3 regions of the Umezawaea sp. genome follow, and region 2 is predicted to be linked to each of the others. Evidence: riboswitches for the same ligand, from Rfam matches in the RefSeq annotation. Region 2 holds a riboswitch; each other region holds the start of a gene.

Region 1 (5,862 bases), on a different contig from region 2:
CGCGAGGGCTACGACCCGTTGCAGCGGCTGATGGAGCTGTTCGAGGGCGTGACCACGTCGTCGGACAGGGCGTCGCGCGCGGAGGAGCTGGCCGCGCTGCCGCTGTTCGAGCGGCTGGAGCGCCGGATCGTGGACGGCGAGCGGGTCGGCCTGGAGGACGACCTGGACGGCGCGCTGGAGCAGCGGCCCGCGTTGCAGATCATCAACGACACGCTGCTGTCCGGCATGAAGACCGTCGGCGAGCTGTTCGGCTCCGGCCAGATGCAGCTGCCGTTCGTGCTCCAGTCCGCCGAGGTGATGAAGACCGCCGTGGCGCACCTGGAACCGCACATGGAGCGCGCCGACGACGGCGGCAAGGGCCGGATCGTGCTCGCCACCGTCAAGGGCGACGTCCACGACATCGGCAAGAACCTGGTCGACATCATCCTGACCAACAACGGCTACGAGGTCGTGAACCTCGGGATCAAGCAGCCGATCACCACCATCCTGGACGCCGCCGCCGAGCACCGCGCGGACGCCATCGGCATGTCCGGTCTGCTGGTGAAGTCCACCGTGGTCATGAAGGAGAACCTCGCCGAGATGAACTCGCGCGGGGTCGCGGCCCGGTGGCCCGTCCTGCTCGGCGGTGCCGCGCTGACCAGGGCGTACGTCGAGAACGACCTCACCGAGATGTACCTCGGGGACGTCCGGTACGCCCGCGACGCCTTCGAGGGCCTGCGGCTCATGGACGCGATCATGGCGGCCAAGCGCGGCGAGCCCGCGGCCGTCGACCCGGAGGCCGGGGCGAAGGCCGCCGAGCGCAGGGCGCGGCGCGAGCGGTCGCTGCGGATCGCGGCCGAGCGCAGGGCGAAGGCCGAGGCGCAGGAGACCGCGCCCGTCCCCGCGCGCTCGTCCGTCGCGGTGGACGTGCCGATCCCGACCCCGCCGTTCTGGGGCAGCCGGGTCGTGAAGGGCATCCCGGTCGCCGACTACGCCGCGCTGCTCGACGAGCGGGCCACGTTCATGGGCCAGTGGGGTCTCAGGGGCGCCCGCGGCGGCGGCCCGACCTACGAGGAGCTGGTGGAGACCGAGGGCAGGCCGCGGCTGCGGTACTGGATGGACCGGTTGACCACCGAGGGCGTGCTCGCGCACGCCGCCGTGGTCTACGGCTACTTCCCGTGCGTCGCCGAGGGCGACGACCTGGTGGTGCTGCGGGAGCCGCGGCCCGACGCCGCCGAACGGCTCCGCTTCACCTTCCCGCGCCAGCGCCGCGACCGGCGGCTGTGCCTGGCCGACTTCTGGCGGCAGCGCGACGCGGCCGTCCGGGAGGGCGTGGTCGACGTGGTCGCGTTCCACCTCGTCACCATGGGGCAGCCGATCGCCGACTACGCCAACGAGCTGTTCGGCAAGGACGCCTACCGCGAGTACCTGGAGGTGCACGGCCTCGGCGTGCAGCTCACCGAGGCGCTCGCCGAGCACTGGCACCGGCGCGTCCGCGAGGAGCTGCGCTGGCCCGACGGCGGCCCGGTCTCCGCCGAGGACCCCGCCGACGTCGAGCAGTTCTTCAAGCTCGGCTACCGCGGCGCCCGCTACTCGTTCGGCTACGGCGCCTGCCCGGAGATGGAGGACCGCGCGAAGGTCGTCGAACTCCTGGAACCCGACCGGATCGGCGTCGTGCTGTCCGAGGAACTCCAGCTGCACCCCGAGCAGTCCACCGACGCGTTCGTCGCGCACCACCCGGAAGCGAAGTACTTCAATGTCTGATGGTCGACCCGCCGGTGTCCTCTGGGACATGGACGGCACCCTGCTCGACTCCGAGAAGCTGTGGGACATCCCGCTCTACGAGTACGCGGAGAAGCTGGGAGGCACGCTGTCGCTCGCGACGCGGCAGGCGATGGTGGGCTCGAACGTCCCCACCACGCTGGCGCTGCTCTACGGCGACGTCGGTGTCGAGCCGACGCGGGAGGACCTGACCGACGCCGCCGCGTGGATCGCCCGCCGCACCGAGGAGGTGTTCCGCGCGGGCCTGCCGTGGCGGCCGGGCGCGGTGGACGCGCTGCGCGCCGTGCGGGACTCGGGCGTGCCGATGGCGCTGGTGACGTCGACCGAGCGGGCGCTGACCGAGGTCGCGCTCGACACGATCGGCCGCGAGCTGTTCGACGTGACGGTGTGCGGGGACGAGGTCGACGGCCTCAACAAGCCGCTGCCCGAGCCCTACCTGAAGGCCGCCCGGCTGCTCGGCGTCGAGCCGACCGCGTGCGTCGCGATCGAGGACTCGCCGACCGGTGTGGCCTCCGCCGTCGCCGCGGGCTGCACGGTGCTCGTCGTGCCGTGCGACGTGGAGGTCGAGCCGGGGGAGCGGCGGGTGTTCCGCGAGTCGCTCGTGGGTGTGGACCTGGACGTGCTGTCCGCGCTGTGACGCCGGTGGTGGGAGGGGAGCCCTTCCTCGTGGGGCTCCCCTCCCACCCCGTGCTCAGACGGCCGTGACCGACCTGATCTTCGTGGTGCGGCGGACCGCCGGGTCGATCAGCAGTCCGAACGCCACGCCGAGCCCGATCCACAGGGTCGCCGTCTCGGCCAGCGAGGCGAGGCGGAAGTCCCAGAGGACGCTCGACGGCATGTCGGCGGGCACGGCGTCCGGCGGCGGCGGGAACACCAGCAGCAGGACCGTCACCGCGGCGACCGTCGCGAGCAGCACCGCCGTGGCGCGCACCGGCGCGGCCAGGTGGCCGAGCCGCGAGGCGAGGAAGCTCGCCCCGTACGCGACCGCGATGCCCGCGACGATGAGCCCGAGGTACAGGCCCGTCCGGTAGTCGACCGTCGACGGGTCGCCGACGGCGGGCGGGTTCGCCGGGTACTTGACCGCGGGCAGCAGCGCCGCGACCCCGAACGCCGCCAACCCCAGCGTCGCGCTGCGGAAGAACGGCTGCCCGTCGGTGAACCAGCGCCGCGTGCAGGCGAAGACCGTCGCGAACAGCGCGCCGACCGCGAGACCGACGACGACCGCGGCCAGCACGCCGCCGAAGACCTGGGTGCCCCGGCTGAACAGCTCGCCGTGCTCGTGCGCGTCACCCTCGACGTGCTCGGCCGCCGCGCGGGCCTCCTCGACCGCCAGCGCGGCGCGGATCGGCACCTCGACGACGAACAGGCCCACGAGTCCCGCCGCGAGCCCGGCGATGCCGCCCGCGGCCACACCGCGGGTCAGCAGTCCGGTGTAGGTGGTTGCCATGCGGGCGCCGCCTAGTGGCACGGGACGCCGAGGGCGTGGCGTCCGTCGTGGAAGAACTCGTGGACCGTCTCGGCGGTAGCGCCCAGCGCGACACCGTTCTCCTGGAGGACGACCCAGGCGACGATCAGGGCCACGAGTGCGACGGCGAACGCCCATTTGGGCACGGTGGTGGACGGTGTCAGTGCGGGGCTCGTCATGACGGGCTCCTCCATACCTCGTGGAAGGTCAACGGTGTACTCGGCGCCGCAGCCGGTCTCCTGACTCCCAGGTCACCGCTAGCCCGCGTCTTCCCAGCAGAACTCTTCTGCCAGTGACGTTCCCGGCGGGGTCGCTACCCGGTCACAGTGGCGAGGACCGCGCCGGATTCACACCGGCTTCCCGTCCACTGCGGCGGTGGAACCGTAAAGGTCCCACGTGCTCCGGCACAACCGACCAGACGAGTTGTCGTGTGCGCCACCTCGGCGAACGGACAGTCACCACCGCGACGGGCGCTACCTCGCGGGCAGCGGGCAGTCCCCGCACGTCCCGCCACCGTCCAACCGGTAGTAGAGGCAGCAGCTGCGCCGCCGGAACACCACCTCGCCGGGGAACGGCACGAACTCGCCCGCTCCCCGCAGCGGCGGCTCCGCGAACAGCGCGGCCCCCACCGCGAGGCACTCCTCGGCGCTCGCCGTCCCGGACCGGGCCAACGTCCGCAGCCCACCCGCCGCGGACGACACCGCGTTCCCCCACAGCAGCCCGGCCGCCACCCCGCTCTCCCGGCGGATCGCGTCGACCACGGGCGCCATCGCCTCGACCACCCCCGGCCGGGTGACCGGGTCGGCCAACCGCACCTGCACACCGCTTTCGGGGGAGTACCGCCACCACACGTTCGCGGGCCGGACGTCCGGCACCGCACCGCCGAGCACGTGCGCGGCCACCACCGGGCACAGCAGCCGAGCCGTGTAGCTCAGGAAGAACAGGGACGCGGCCACCCTCCGCTCCGCCGTCCGGTACCGCACGCCGATGGCGTCGAGCGCGTCCCCCAGAGCCGGCCCGCCGTCGAGCAGCGCCTCACCGGAGGCCCAGGTCGAGTCGGGCCTGCCGACGTCGAGCACGAAGAACGGACTGATGCCACGCGCCTGCCGCAGTGTGGCCAGCACCCTGGCGAATTCCGACACGCCCCGAAGCTACCCGGCCACCACCCGCGCCTTCAGCCGCCCGTCGGCGGGGGCTACCCCAGCGCGACCACCGCGTCGACCAGTGCCGTGCCGTCGAGCAGCACGCGGTCGTTGTGGTCGGCGTCGACCGCGACCACCGAGGCGCGCGCCGCCCGCGCGACGACCAGGCTCAACGGAGGCGGCACCACGGTGTCGGCGGTGCCGTACACGACCGTCGTCGGCACCCCCGCCCTGGCGACGTGCTCGGCCACCGGGAAGCGGTCGCGCAGCAGCAGGCCGACCGGCAGGTACGGGTGGTGCACGCGTCCGGCCGAGGCGAGGTCGACGAACGGTGAGCGCAGGAGCAGGCCCGCGGGCGGGTGTTCCACGGCCAGCTCGGCGACGACCGCGGCGCCCAGGCTCTCGCCGAAGTACAGCATCCGGTCGGGGGTGACGCCGGAGTCCAGCAGGTACCGGTGGGCCGCGCGCACGTCCAGCGCCAAGCCCTCCTCGGTGGGGCTGCCGGGGTTGCCGCCGTAGCCTCGGTAGTCGAACAGCAGGACCGCGAACCCCGCGTCCACCAGCGCCGCCGCCAGCGGGACGCGGTCCCCCCGGTCGCCCGCGTTGCCCTGCGCCACGAGGACCGTGCGACCGGGGCCGGGGAAGTGCCACGCGCCGAGGTCCAGGCCGTCGGACGTGCGCAGCACGACCGGCCGAGCACCGGGCGCGAGCGCCGGGGCGGTGTCGTCCGGGAAGTAGACCAGGTGGCGCTGGAACACCCAGAGCGCGCCGACGAGGACCACGGGCACCAGTGCGGCCACCGCGAGGCGCCACACGTCAGGCCTCCGCGGGGCGGTGGGCGAACGTGCGGCGGTAGTCGTTCGGCGTCACGCCGACCGCGCGGTTGAAGTGGTGGCGCAGCAGCGCGGCCGTGCCGAACCCGCTGTGCCTGGCGACGTCGTCGATGCCGAAGTCGGTGTCCTCCAGCAGTTGCCGGGCGCGCAGCACGCGCTGGGCGGTGAGCCAGCGGTGCGGGGTCGTGCCCGTCTCCGCGACGAAGCGGCGGGCGAACGTGCGCTCGGACAGCGTGGCGCGCCGCGCCAGGTCCGCCACCGCGTGCTCGGTGTCGAGGTGCTTGAGCATCCAGGTGAGCAGCGGGGAGAGGCTGTCGGCCGTGCAGTCCGGCACCGGGAGTTCGACGTACTGGCGCTGGCCGCCGTCGCGCTGCGGGGCGACGACCATGCGGCGGGCGATGGCGGTGGCGACGGCCGAGCCGTGTTCGCGGCGCACGAGGTGCAGGCAGGCGTCGATGCCGGACGCGGTGCCCGCGCTGGTGATGATGTTGCCGTCGTCGACGAACAGCACGTCGGGGTCGAGCCTGGCGAGCGGGAACCGCTCGGCGAAGTTCTCCTTCTCGCGCCAGTGGGCGGTGCAGCGCCGTCCGTCGAGCAGTCCCGCCGCGCCGAGCAGGAATCCGCCGCTGCACACCGAGAGGAGGGTCGCGCCCGCGTCGGC
Region 2 (5,862 bases):
GCTTCAGCGGCCCGGTCCCCGTGAACGAGTTCCCAGCACAGGTACCGGTCTTGAACACCGCCCCGGACCTGAAGTCGTCCGAGAAGTTCCAGTTGGTCCACCCGATCTTCTTGGACGCCAGGAAGTCCAGGTACTTCTGCGACTGCGTGAAGTTGTTCGTCCCGTCACCGGACGCGGTCTGCGTCCCGAACTCCGTGATGAAGATCGGGATCCGGTCCGCCGCACGGGACAGCGCGTTGAAGTACTCGTCCCCGTGAGACGCGGCGTAGAAGTGGAACGTGTACATGAAGTTCGTGGCGTTGATCGGGTTGTTGATGATGTCGGCCTCGGTGCGCCCGTCGGAGATGCCGAACGACCCCCACCCGTGCGTCCCCACGAACACCACGCCATCGGGATCCTGAGCCCGGATCACCGGGATCATCGTCTCCGCGTACGACTTGATCCGCGCCCACGAAACCCCGTTCGGCTCGTTCGCGATGTCGTAGATGATGTTCGTCTTGTCCTTGTGCCGCGAGGCGATCTCCGTGAAGAACGTCCGCGCGAGCGCCGTGTTGGCGTTCGGGTCACCGGGGGTCAGCTGGTGCCAGTCCACCAGCGCGTACATCCCGCGCTTGGTGGCCTCCTCGATGTACCCGTGCACGAGGTCCGTGTACTTGCGCGGGTCCGACTCGTAGCCGCCCTCCTGCACGTACATCGCGATCCGCAGGATGTCGGCGCCCCAGTCGGTGGCCAACGCGTCCAGCGACGCTGGCTTGACGCAGCTCGCGTACCACTGGATGCCGTGCGTGCTCATGCCGCGCAACTGGATCGGCTTGCCGTACTGGTTGCACAGCTTCACGCCGCACACCTTGAGCTGGCCGTTGACGTCGGCGGGCCTGCCGGAGGGCGCGACGGCACCGGAATCCACGTCCAGCCGGTCGAGGTTCGGCCCGCCCGCGGCGGTGGTGGACACGGCCTTGATCTTGTTGACGCCCGCGGCCAGCCGCACCGAGGCGGTCTTCGTGGACCACGTGGTCCACGCGCCGGTGCCGCCGAAGGCGAGTTCGTCCACGGCGAGGGAGCCGTTGACGGTGACGTCGACGGGCCTGCCGGTCGCGGTGCCGTTGGCGTACCGGAAGCTCAGCGTCGCGGCGCCCGCGGTGGGGGCGTTGACGGTGAACTCCACGGCGCTGCCGACGGCGTTGTCGACGTTGACGAAGCCGCTGCCGGTGAACCCGGCGTGGTTGGACTCGACGAGCCCCAACGTGACGGTCGCGCTTTCCGCCTGGTACTCGGTGACCGCGAGAGCGCCGACGCCGCTCGCCACGGCGGGGGCGGCGGGTGCCGCAAGTGTCGGCGCGGCCGGTATCACCAGCGACGCGGTGATGACCGCGGCGCCGAGCCAACGGGGACGGATAGCCACAGGGAGCCTCCCACTCGGGAACGGGTGATCAGGTGGCGGCAGCCTGATTGGTTAAGAAACTTTCCTATCAGTGTGTTCAGCATCTCACCATCACCCGTGGGCTCCCGTCAACGCCCAATTCGGACTTAGCGGTCGAGCGCGCAGGCCAGATCCGCGTCGACGGCTCCCCTGTTCCACGCCGAGACCAGCTCGGACAGCAGGACGGGCCACGGCACCGCGGCCATCACGCGGCGGTGCACGAGGAGCACGAGCTTCCCGGACCGGTCCGGGCCCGCGTCGAACCACAGCACCCGGAACAGCGCGGAACCCGGCTCGCGGGAGACCGCGGCGACCTCCGCCTCCGCGCGGCGGACGAGAGCCCCGCCCGTCAGCTCCGGGGCGGGGATCCGCCGCACCTCGCACGTCGCACCGCGCTCGCGGAGTTCGTCGTGGCGGTCGAACACGTCGCGGACGGCGGCCGTCAGCCGTCGTTCGCCCAGTCCCGCGCGGACCTGCACTGTCATGGACTCGAACACCGGGGCACCCTTGGACGAAGAGTTAGGTTAGGACAGCCTAACTCACGGCTGCGGGGCGTCCACGAAGTGGACCTCGTAGCCGAGGGCGCGGAACATGCCGTCGAGCATCTTCCTGGTGTTCTCGTCCGCCTTGGCCTGCAAGCCGGACTCCTTGGCGGCGTCGGAGATCTTCTGCTCCGCGGCCACGTAGAACGGCTGCTGGTCCGCCGCCTGCACGACGCTGGTCAGCCGGTCGAGCAGCCCCCGCTCCTGGGCGAACACGTAGCTGCGCTCGTGGTTGATGTTCGGCTTGTCGAGCTGGGGCTTCGGCAGCGCGATGTCCACCGTCTTCTTCTCCTGCGACACCGTCATCGAGTCCTCCGCGAGACCGCCGAAGTCGACGTAGGCGTTGACCGTGCCCGCGGAGACGAACAGGGTCCGCTGCCCCGCCAGCACGTCCGGCACGAACCGCACGTCCTTCTCGATGTCGATCACGACCTGGTAGTCGCCCGAGGCGGCGTGGTACTGGCTCAGGTCCTTGATCGACCGCAGCAGCGCGGGCTGGCTGCGGTCGACCGTGTCGGTGCCGAAGGGGTTGAGCTTGGGCAGCACGCCGACGAGCTGGAGCGCCGCGGCGGCCACCACCACCAGGCACACCGCCACGACACCGCGGAACGCCCACCGCGACCCGGACCGCCAAGGAAGCTTCATGCCAGCGGGGGTACCCCTCCCGAACCGGGGTTAGGCGGGGCCGAACGGGGGTATCAGTAGTTGTCGCCGCCGAAGAAGACCTCTTCGAGCCGGTCGGCGGTACCCGCCAGCAGCGACAGCGGGTCGACGAACTCGTGGATGTCCAACGTCTCCAGCGGCAGCGAGTGGCGCAGCACCACGTGGTCCCCCATGATCGCCGCGCCGGAGGCGATGGAGGACTTGCCGACCTCCTCCAGGAACCCGCGGAGGTCGCACCGCGCGGCCAGGCCGACGGGGGAGGCGATCTGCACCCACTCGTGCTTCTCGTCCAGCACCTCGCGCACCAGGATGACGACCTGCGTCCGCTCGTCCTCCTCGTCCAGGTGCTGGAAGTCGAACAGGATGCGGATCTCGTCGGTCTCCTCGGAGATCACGTCGTACTGGTCGCGGACGTACGCCGCGAGGTCTCCCCACGTTGCCATGCCGCCAGTTTAGGGCGGTTCGCCGCGGCCAGGGCCCACAATCCGGCCGTCACGACGGCGATCACCTCCGTGAACACCAGGAGCCGTTCGACGTACCCGATCGGGAACACCCGCCACCACGCCGCGCCACCGGAAGCGTGCACCAGCACGGCGTACAGCAGCGGTGAGAACGCCGCCACCGACAGGACCCCGAGGCCCAGCGTCCACCGGGCGTGGCCGCCCCAGGTCGAATCCCGCACCCACGGCCGGGCCAGCGCGATGGCGGCGATCGGCAGGCTGACGAACGCCAGGAGGCTGGCGGCGCGGTGGATGCTGCCGCTGGAGGACGTCGTCGGCAGCGACCAGTCCTGCTTGGGGAACGCCACGACGAGCGCGAGTCCCAGCGACCACAGGGACAGCGCGACGGCGCCGGTGGAGCACCAGCGGGTGATGCCGCGGTGCACCAGCACCGCCACGATGACCAGGGACCCGGCCGCCAGCAGCGACACGGCGACCTCGAAGATCCACGCGTTGGCGCCGAGCCCGTACTGGCTGATGGTGCGGCGCAGTTCGCCGGGCCGCTGGAGCGCGTTGCGCACGTCCAGCGAGCCGATCATGGCGATGGTGGTCAGGACGGCGGCCAGCCCGCCCACGGCGACCACACGGGAGAGGGCGCTCGTTCTCGTCAGCTCTGCGGTCGTCACGACCGGCAGAACGCCCGGACCGGACACGGGGTTCCGCGCTTCAGCAAACCATCAGGATCCCCTAGCCGCGCGACCTGGCCAGCCTCAGCGCCACGACGGCCGCCACCGCGAGCCCTCCCGTCAGCCACGGCAGGGACGCGCCGACGACCAGCGACCCCGCGGCGAGCGCGCCCGCGACCCCGGCCGCGACGGCGACCCGCGGTCCCACCCGATCACCGTCACCCATCCGCCACGCCCCCGCTTGCTGATCACCCTGCCTCGTCACCGTATCGCATGACATGTGCAACAAAGACCATGTTGGGCCGTGCGACGAGCCCTACCCCCACATGTAGTATCCAACGCGCTGATGGTTCACCCGCGGTCCGACCGCGGGTGAGGCAAGAGGGAATCCGGTGCGAATCCGGAGCTGCCCCGCAGCGGTGAGCGGGAACGACCGCCGTCATGAAGCACTGGACGCGAGTCCGGGAAGCGACGGCCAGTAGGTCCGCCGGCGAGAGCCGGAGTGCCCGCGAGTCCGAAGACCTGCCACCAGCGTGCGCGCGGCCTGCGCGCACCACCCCGGTGCCCCGAGGGAGGGCGCGCGCGGACGGCTGTCGGCACCCCGGTGCCGCGCTGCCTCGCGCCGCTCCCACCCCCGGTCGCCGGGTGTCCACCGAGCTCGCGAGGAGAGAGCCGTGAAGTCGCACCCCAGCCCCGACGGCTGACCCTCCGCGCACCCTCGTCCCCGACCGTCGAGCACCGCTCGCCGGGCGCTCCCGCACGCCCTCGACCCCCGTGGAGAGTCATGCCCCTGACAGGTTCACCCGTTCAAGTCCCGGTGATCGGCCGCGACGGAACGGTGTCGCAGTTCGACCCGACGAAGATCGCCACGGCCGTGGCGAAGGCCTTCCACGCCGTCGAAGGAGCGGAGAAGGCCGGTTCGCAGCGGGTGCGCGAACTGGTCGCCGAGATCACCCGCCAGGTCGGGGAGAAGCTCCTCGGGCAGGCCGGACCGGACCGCGGCGTGCACGTCGAGCAGATCCAGGACCAGGTCGAACTCGTGCTCATGCGCGACGGGCACCACGGGGTCGCCCGCGCCTACGTGCTGTACCGCGAGGAGTGCGCGAAGGCCCGCTCGGCCCAGCCCGCCACCACCCCCGTGCGGCCGTCGCTGACCGTGCGGCACCCGGACGGCCGGGTCGAGCCGCTGGACGACGACCGGCTCGAGCTGGTCGTCTCCGAGGCGTGCGCCGGACTGCCCGCGACGTCGGCCGAAGCCGTGCTGGCGGAGACCCGCCGCAACCTCTACGACGGCATCACCCGCGCCGAGCTGGCCGTCGCGCCCGTCCTGTCCGCGCGCACGATGGTCGAGATCGATCCGGACTACTCGCTGGTCAGCGCCCGGCTGCTGCTGGACGGGCTGCGCGGGGAGGCCCTGACGTTCCTCGCGGGCGAGGACGACGAGGCCAACCACGCCGAGATGTCGGTGCGCTACCCGGACTACTTCGCCGCCTTCGTGCGGCGCGGGGTCGAACTGGGGCAGCTCGACCCGCTGCTGGAGGAGTTCGACCTGGCCCGGCTCGGCGCGGCCCTGCTGCCCGACCGCGACCTGGCGTTCCAGTTCCTCGGGTTGCAGGTGCTCTACGACCGGTACTTCCTGCACAGCGACGAGAACCGCTACGAGCTGCCGCAGGCGTTCTTCATGCGCGTGGCGATGGGTCTCGCGCTGCGCGAGGACGACCGCGAGGCGCGGGCGGTCGAGTTCTACGAACTGCTGTCGTCGTTCGACTTCATGTGCTCCACGCCCACGCTGTTCAACGCGGGCACCACCCGGCCCCAGCTGTCGTCGTGCTTCCTGACGACGGTGGACGACGACCTCCAGGGCATCTTCCACGGGATCAGCAACAACGCGCTGCTGTCGAAGTTCGCCGGCGGGCTGGGCAACGACTGGACCCCGGTCCGCGGGATCGGCGCCCACATCAAGGGCACGAACGGCAAGTCGCAGGGCGTGGTGCCGTTCCTGAAGATCGTTAACGACACCGCCGTCGCGGTGAACCAGGGCGGCAAGCGCAAGGGCGCGGTGTGCGCGTACCTGGAGACGTGGCACATCGACGTCGAGGAGTTCCTCGACC
Region 3 (5,862 bases), on a different contig from region 2:
GCGGGCGCGGGGGTGGCCGGGGCCCGGTCCGTCGCACCGGACCCGCCCTGGTTCGGCCGCTGGTCCGGGCTCTCGGGAGCCTCGGAGTTCTCGGGGGTGGGCTGACCGCCGCCGTCCGGTCCGTCGGGCTCCGGAGGACCGTCCGGCTCGGGCTCGTCGTCGGCGTGCTCGGCCGCCTGCCGCATGGCGTCGGCGAGCTGCTCCTCCTCCAGCCCCGGCTCGTCGAACGGGTCGCGGCGCTTGCGGTGCGGCAGCGCGAGCCGCACGGCGGCCTCGACGTCGGACTCCTCCACGACCTCGGACCCCCGCCACGCGGCGTGCGCGGCGGCGGTGCGGGCCACGACCAGGTCGGCGCGCATCCCGTCGACCTCGAACGCCGCGCACACGCCCGCGATCCGGCGCAGCTCGGAGTCCGGCAGTTCCACGGTCGGCAGCGCCGCGCGGGCGGTCACGATCCGTTCGGCCAGCTCGGCGTCCGCGGCCTCCCAGCGGGCGGCGAAGCCCTCGGGGTCGGCCTCGTAGGCGAGCCTGCGGCGGATGACCTCGGCGCGCGTCGCCACCTCGCGCGACGCCCGCACGGCCACCGTGAGCCCGAAGCGGTCGAGCAGCTGCGGCCGGAGTTCACCCTCCTCCGGGTTCATCGTCCCGACCAGCAGGAACGACGCCGCGTGCGAGATCGAGACGCCCTCGCGCTCCACGTGCGCGCGGCCCATCGCGGCGGCGTCCAGCAGCAGGTCGACGAGGTGGTCGTGCAGGAGGTTGACCTCGTCGACGTAGAGCACGCCGCGGTGCGCGGCGGCCAGCAGGCCCGGCTGGTAGGCGCGGACGCCCTCGGTCAGGGCGCGCTCCAGGTCCAGCGAGCCGACCAGGCGGTCCTCGGTGGCGCCGACGGGCAGTTCGACGAGCTTGGCGGGACGGCGCTCGGCGGCGTCGCCGGGGTGCGGGCCGTCGGGGCAGGCCGTGTCGACCAGCGGGTCGCAGCCGAACCGGCAGCCCGGCACGACGGCCAGCTCCGGCAGCAGGGCGGCGAGCGCGCGCACGACCGTCGACTTCGCGGTGCCCTTCTCCCCCCTGACCAGAACACCGCCGATACCGGGGTGCACGGCGTTCAGCAGCAGGGCCAGTCGCAGGTCGTCGTGTCCGACGACAGCGGAAAAGGGGTAGCGCGAGGTCATGCGGGGAGGTCCTTCCTCGGGTGTCCACGCCCGTGTCCGGTGGTGGTGACTCGGGGGTCGAGTTCCTGACTCCCGGATCTCCTGCCCGGTCACAGTGGCGGGACCGCGCCGGATTCGCACCGGCTTCCTCGCACACCCCTACAGCTTTGGCATCGTCGCATCCCACGGAGCAGCGACCAACCCCTCGGCGAGTCTGATCACACCCGCGCGCACCCGCTCCACCGGCATCCCGCACCGCTCGACCAGGTGGTGGACGTGCTCGGCGCGCAGGTTCGCCAGCAGCGCCTCGGCGCGGAACTCCGCGTCGCAGCCGGGGTCGACCTGAGCCATCAGCTCGACCAGCCCGTCCCGGATGGGCTCGAACCCGCTGTCGCAACCGCGCTTGCTCGTGACCCGCTCGAACGCCCGCACCAGCGGCAACGTCTCCACGACGTGCTCGAACAGGCTGCTCGCCAGCAAGACCACCCGTTCGGCGGCACTCGTCGACCCGTCGGCCAGCACCCCGGTCGCGAAGTCCCGCCACCCCTCCCCAGCCTGGAGCGCGAGCGCCTCGACCAGGCCCTCGCGGTCGCCGAACCGCCGGAACACCGTGCCCTTGCCGACACCGGCCGCCGCGGCGACGTCGTCCATGCAGACCGCGTCGATCCCCTGCTCCCGGATCAACCGCATCGCCGCGGCCAGGATCGCCTCCCGGTTGCGAGCCGCGTCCGCCCGTTCGACCATCCCCGCCCTCCTCGACTTGACAGAACCGGACTACTGGTCCGTATCGTAGCCCAGAGAGAAACGGACCGACGGTCCGCTACAGCGGGAGGCTTCCATGCGTGCGGTGCGCATCCACGAGTTCGGCGGCCCGGAGGTGCTCCGGGTGGACGAGGTTCCCGACCCGGTCGCCGGGCCGGGCGAGGTGCTGGTCGAGGTGACCGCGATCGGCCTGAACTACGGGGAGGCGCTCCAGCGGTCGGGGGCGTCGAACGAGCTGTACGACTGGTACCCGGAGCCCGCGCTGCCGGTGGTCCCCGGCCTGGAGGTGACGGGCGTGGTCCGCGCGGTCGGCGGGGACGTGTCCACCGACCTGGTCGGCACGGAGGTGGTCGGCTTCGCCCTCCGCGGCGCGTACGCGGAACTCGCCGTGCTGCCCGCCGCGGGCGCCGTCCCCGTGCCCGCGGGCCTCGACGCCCGCCAGGCCCTCGCGCTGTTCCTCCAGGGCGTCACCGCCGCGGGTCTCGTGGACGTCGCCCGGATCCAGCCCGGTGAGCGCGTGCTGATCGAGGCCGCCGCGGGCGGTGTCGGCAGCCTCCTGGTGCAGCTGGTCACCCGCGCGGGCGCCGTCGCCGTGGCCCTCGCGCGGGGGGACGCGAAACTGGCCGCCGCCAAGGAGCTCGGCGCCGACGAGACCGCCGACTACACGAGCCCCGACTGGGTTTCGCGGCTGGAACCGGTCGACGTGGCGCTGTCCTCGGTCGGCGGCGACGTCACCCGGTCCGCGTTCGGCCTCCTGCGCGACGGCGTCGGCCGGATGGTCCTCTACGGCACCGCGTCGGGCTCGTTCGCCGACATCACCGTGAAGGACGTGGTGCGCAAGGGCGTCGGGCTGATCGGCCTGCGCAACCTGGCGGGCGACCCCGCGTACGCCGCCGGGCTGCTGGCCGAGGTGTTCGCGCTGGGCGCGGCCGACGAACTCCGGCCCGTGCTCGGCGAGTCGTGGCCGCTGGCCGAGGCGGCGGCTGCCCACCGCGCCCTGGAGGAGCGCAGGACGACGGGCAAGACGTTCCTGATCCCCTAGCCGGTCACCGGCACGCTCACCGGGGCGCGGAACGACAGCAGCCCGAGCATCGGCGGCGGGGCGACCGACGTGAGCCGGAGGGTGGGGAAGCGGCGGGCGACCGTGCGCAGCACGACCTCGCCCTCCAGCCGCGCCAGGCCCGCGCCCAGGCAGTAGTGCCTGCCGAAGCCGAACGCGAGGTGCCCGCGGGCACCGGACCGGCCGGGGCAGAACGACTCCGGCTCGGCGAACACGACGGGGTCCGAGCCGGTGCCCGCGAGCATCAGCAGCAGCGGCGCGCCCGCGGGCAGGTCGACGCCGGACAGCGTGACCGGACGGCTGGTCACCCGCCGCCACGTCGTGACGGGCGGTTCGCGGCGCAGCACCTCCTCGACGCACGCGGCGGCCAGGCCGGGCTCGCCGTCGGCCAGCCTCCGCCACACGTCGGGGTGGCGGAGCACGCGGTCGAACAGCGTGCTGAGCAGCTGCGTCGTCGTCTCCTGGCCCGCGATCAGCAGGAAGTAGCAGAGCCCCGCGGCCTCGCGGACCGGCGTGCCCGCCGCGACCAGCGCGCCGAACAGGTCGTCGCCGTCGGGCGACGCGGCTCGGACGCGCGCGGTCAGCCAGCGGTGGAACGCGCCCGCGCGACCGGCCAGCTCGTGCTGCCGCTCCAGCGACGGGTTGCCCCAGAACAGCTCCAGCGACGCCGTGCTCCACGCCTTGAGCGCGGGCACGTCGACGTCCGCGATGCCGAGGACCTCCATCAGCACCACGCACGGCAGGTCGCGGGCCAGGTCCGCGTGCAGGTCGACGGGCGAGGCCAGGCGCTCCTCGCACAGCTCGGCGATCCGGTCCTCGAACGCCGCCACCCGCGCGGGCGTGAGGAACCCGGCGACCAGTCGGCGCAGGTCCGCGTGGGTGTCGGTGCCGTTGTTGGCGAGCGTCGGCGGCAGGGAGAACCCGGCCCGCGCCAGCACCCGCAGCACCGGGCGCGGGATCGGCGTCACGGCGGTCAGCGCGTTGTCCGGGTGGAACGCCTGGGCGTCGGCGAGCACGGCCCGCACGTCCGCGTACCGGCTGACCAGCCACAACCCGGTCGCCGGATCGTGGTGCACGGGGCTCTCGGACCGCAGGCGCCGCAGGTCGGGGTGCGGATCGGCGGTGAAGTCGGCCCCGAAGAGGTCGATCTGGGTGGTCCGCACGCCAGGACCGTATCGGGCCGGTGGGAGACTGCCGCCGTGAGCGTGAGCACAGGTGACTCGGTGTTCGACTGGATCGACACCCGCGCGGAGGCCCGCGCGAAGGCCGGACTGACCCGCAGGCTGCGGCCTCGACCGGCGACCTCGACGGACCTCGACCTCGCCGGGAACGACTACCTCGGGCTGGCGCGGGACAAGCGCGTGACCGGCGCCTCGGCCGCCGCGTCGATGCGCTGGGGAGCGGGTTCGACCGGGTCGCGGCTGGTCACGGGCAGCACCGAGCTGCACATGGAGCTGGAGTACGAGCTGGCGAACTTCTGCGGCGCGCAGGCAGCGCTGGTGTTCTCGTCCGGCTACGCGGCGAACCTCGGCGCGCTCACGGCGCTGTCCGGTCCGGGCACCGCGATCGTGGCCGACCAGTACATCCACGCGTCGCTGATCGACGGCTGCAAGCTGTCCAAGGCCGACGTGGTCGTCGCGGGCCACTGCGACGTCCCCCAGGTCGCGCACGCGCTCGCGACCAGGGGCAAGCGCCGCGCGCTCGTCGTGACGGACTCGGTGTTCTCGGTCGACGGCGACCTCGCGCCGCTGGGCGAGCTGGCCGCCGCGTGCCGCGAGCACGACTCGGCGCTGGTCGTGGACGACGCCCACGGCCTCGGCGTGCTCGGTGACGGCGGGCGGGGCGCGGTGCACGCGGCGGGCCTCGCGAAGTCGCCCGACGTCATCACCACGGTCACCCTGTCCAAGTCGCTCGGCGCGCAGGGCGGGGCGGTCCTCGGGCCGAGCCGGGTCATCCGGCACCTGGTCGAGACCGCCCGCAGCTTCATCTTCGACACCGGTCTCGCCCCCGGCAGCGCGGCGGCGGCGCTGACCGCGCTGAAGGTGCTGCGGGAAGAGCCCGACCGGCCCGCGCGCGTGGTGGCCGTGGCCCAGGAGCTGGCCGAACGGCTGCGCGCCGCGGGCCTGCGCGCCAGTTCGCCCTCAGCGGCGGTCGTGTCCGTGCAGGCGCCGTCCGCCGAGGCGGCGTTCGGCTGGGCCGAGGCGTGCCGCACCAGCGGCGTCGTCGTCGGCTGCTTCCGGCCGCCGTCGGTCCCGGACGGCGTGTCCCGGCTCCGGCTGACCGCCCGCGCGGACCTGTCGGACGCCGACATCGACCGCGCGGTGCGGGTGATCAGCGAGACCGGCGCATCCGCAGGTGCGGTATCCCGTCCTCGATGAACTCCTCGCCCTCGGGCACGAAGCCGAACGAACCGTAGAAGTCGACGATGTAGGTCTGCGCGTCCAGCACGCAGTCGACCGTGCCGACCTCGCTGAGCGCGGCCTCCACCAGCCTGCGGCTGTAGCCGCGGCCTCGGGCGACCCGCCCGGTCACGACCCGGCCGATCCGGAACGTGCCGTCCGGCTCCTCCAGCAGCCGGAGGTAGGCCACCGGCTCGGACGTGCCGTCGACCTCCAGCCAGAAGTGCCGGGCTCCCGGTTCGAGGTCGCGGCCGTCGAGGTCCCGGTAGATGGAGGACTGCTCGATCACGAAGACCTCGCTCCGCAGGCGCAGGAACGCGTAGAGCTGCTCCGTGGTCAGGTCGGCCGCCCACTGCCTGCGCAGCGTGGCGTGAAACTGTGATGTGCGCACATGCGCCTGGATATCACAGCGGAGCCGGTTCAGAGGTGTGACCGGTACGCGGCCAGTCGCGTGTAGACGCCCGGCTCCCCCGGCCGCGCGCAGCCC

The links. A riboswitch is a leader RNA that binds a small molecule or an ion and turns the genes downstream of it on or off. The one in region 2 is predicted to bind cobalamin.
Region 1: it holds a riboswitch for cobalamin, as region 2 does, so the genes downstream of both, AC156L_RS25255 (CbtB domain-containing protein) here and AC156L_RS07275 (ribonucleoside-diphosphate reductase subunit alpha) in region 2, are expected to answer to the same signal.
Region 3: it holds a riboswitch for cobalamin, as region 2 does, so the genes downstream of both, AC156L_RS01740 (putative cobaltochelatase) here and AC156L_RS07275 (ribonucleoside-diphosphate reductase subunit alpha) in region 2, are expected to answer to the same signal.

What each region holds. Positions count from the first base shown of each region.
Region 1 is NZ_DBNGPQ010000109.1:79,523-85,384, reverse strand. Features, by position in the region: gene metH (methionine synthase) at 1-1,743, shown strand, start outside; gene AC156L_RS25265 (HAD family hydrolase) at 1,736-2,398, shown strand; gene AC156L_RS25260 (CbtA family protein) at 2,453-3,208, opposite strand; gene AC156L_RS25255 (CbtB domain-containing protein) at 3,220-3,405, opposite strand; cobalamin riboswitch at 3,439-3,613, opposite strand; gene AC156L_RS25250 ((2Fe-2S)-binding protein) at 3,700-4,368, opposite strand; gene AC156L_RS25245 (alpha/beta hydrolase) at 4,422-5,183, opposite strand; gene AC156L_RS25240 (GlxA family transcriptional regulator) at 5,185-5,862, opposite strand, start outside.
Region 2 is NZ_DBNGPQ010000041.1:109,670-115,531, reverse strand. Features, by position in the region: gene AC156L_RS07305 (cellulase family glycosylhydrolase) at 1-1,402, opposite strand, end outside; gene AC156L_RS07300 (condensation domain-containing protein) at 1,528-1,905, opposite strand; gene AC156L_RS07295 (DUF4230 domain-containing protein) at 1,960-2,607, opposite strand; gene AC156L_RS07290 (hypothetical protein) at 2,661-3,068, opposite strand; gene AC156L_RS07285 (DUF998 domain-containing protein) at 3,017-3,751, opposite strand; gene AC156L_RS07280 (hypothetical protein) at 3,813-3,959, opposite strand; cobalamin riboswitch at 4,082-4,295, shown strand; gene AC156L_RS07275 (ribonucleoside-diphosphate reductase subunit alpha) at 4,536-5,862, shown strand, end outside.
Region 3 is NZ_DBNGPQ010000011.1:2,037-7,898, reverse strand. Features, by position in the region: gene AC156L_RS01740 (putative cobaltochelatase) at 1-1,175, opposite strand, end outside; cobalamin riboswitch at 1,215-1,355, opposite strand; gene AC156L_RS01735 (TetR/AcrR family transcriptional regulator) at 1,314-1,898, opposite strand; gene AC156L_RS01730 (quinone oxidoreductase family protein) at 1,993-2,958, shown strand; gene AC156L_RS01725 (cytochrome P450) at 2,955-4,139, opposite strand; gene AC156L_RS01720 (8-amino-7-oxononanoate synthase) at 4,176-5,354, shown strand; gene AC156L_RS01715 (GNAT family N-acetyltransferase) at 5,308-5,766, opposite strand; gene AC156L_RS01710 (S1 family serine peptidase) at 5,796-5,862, opposite strand, start outside.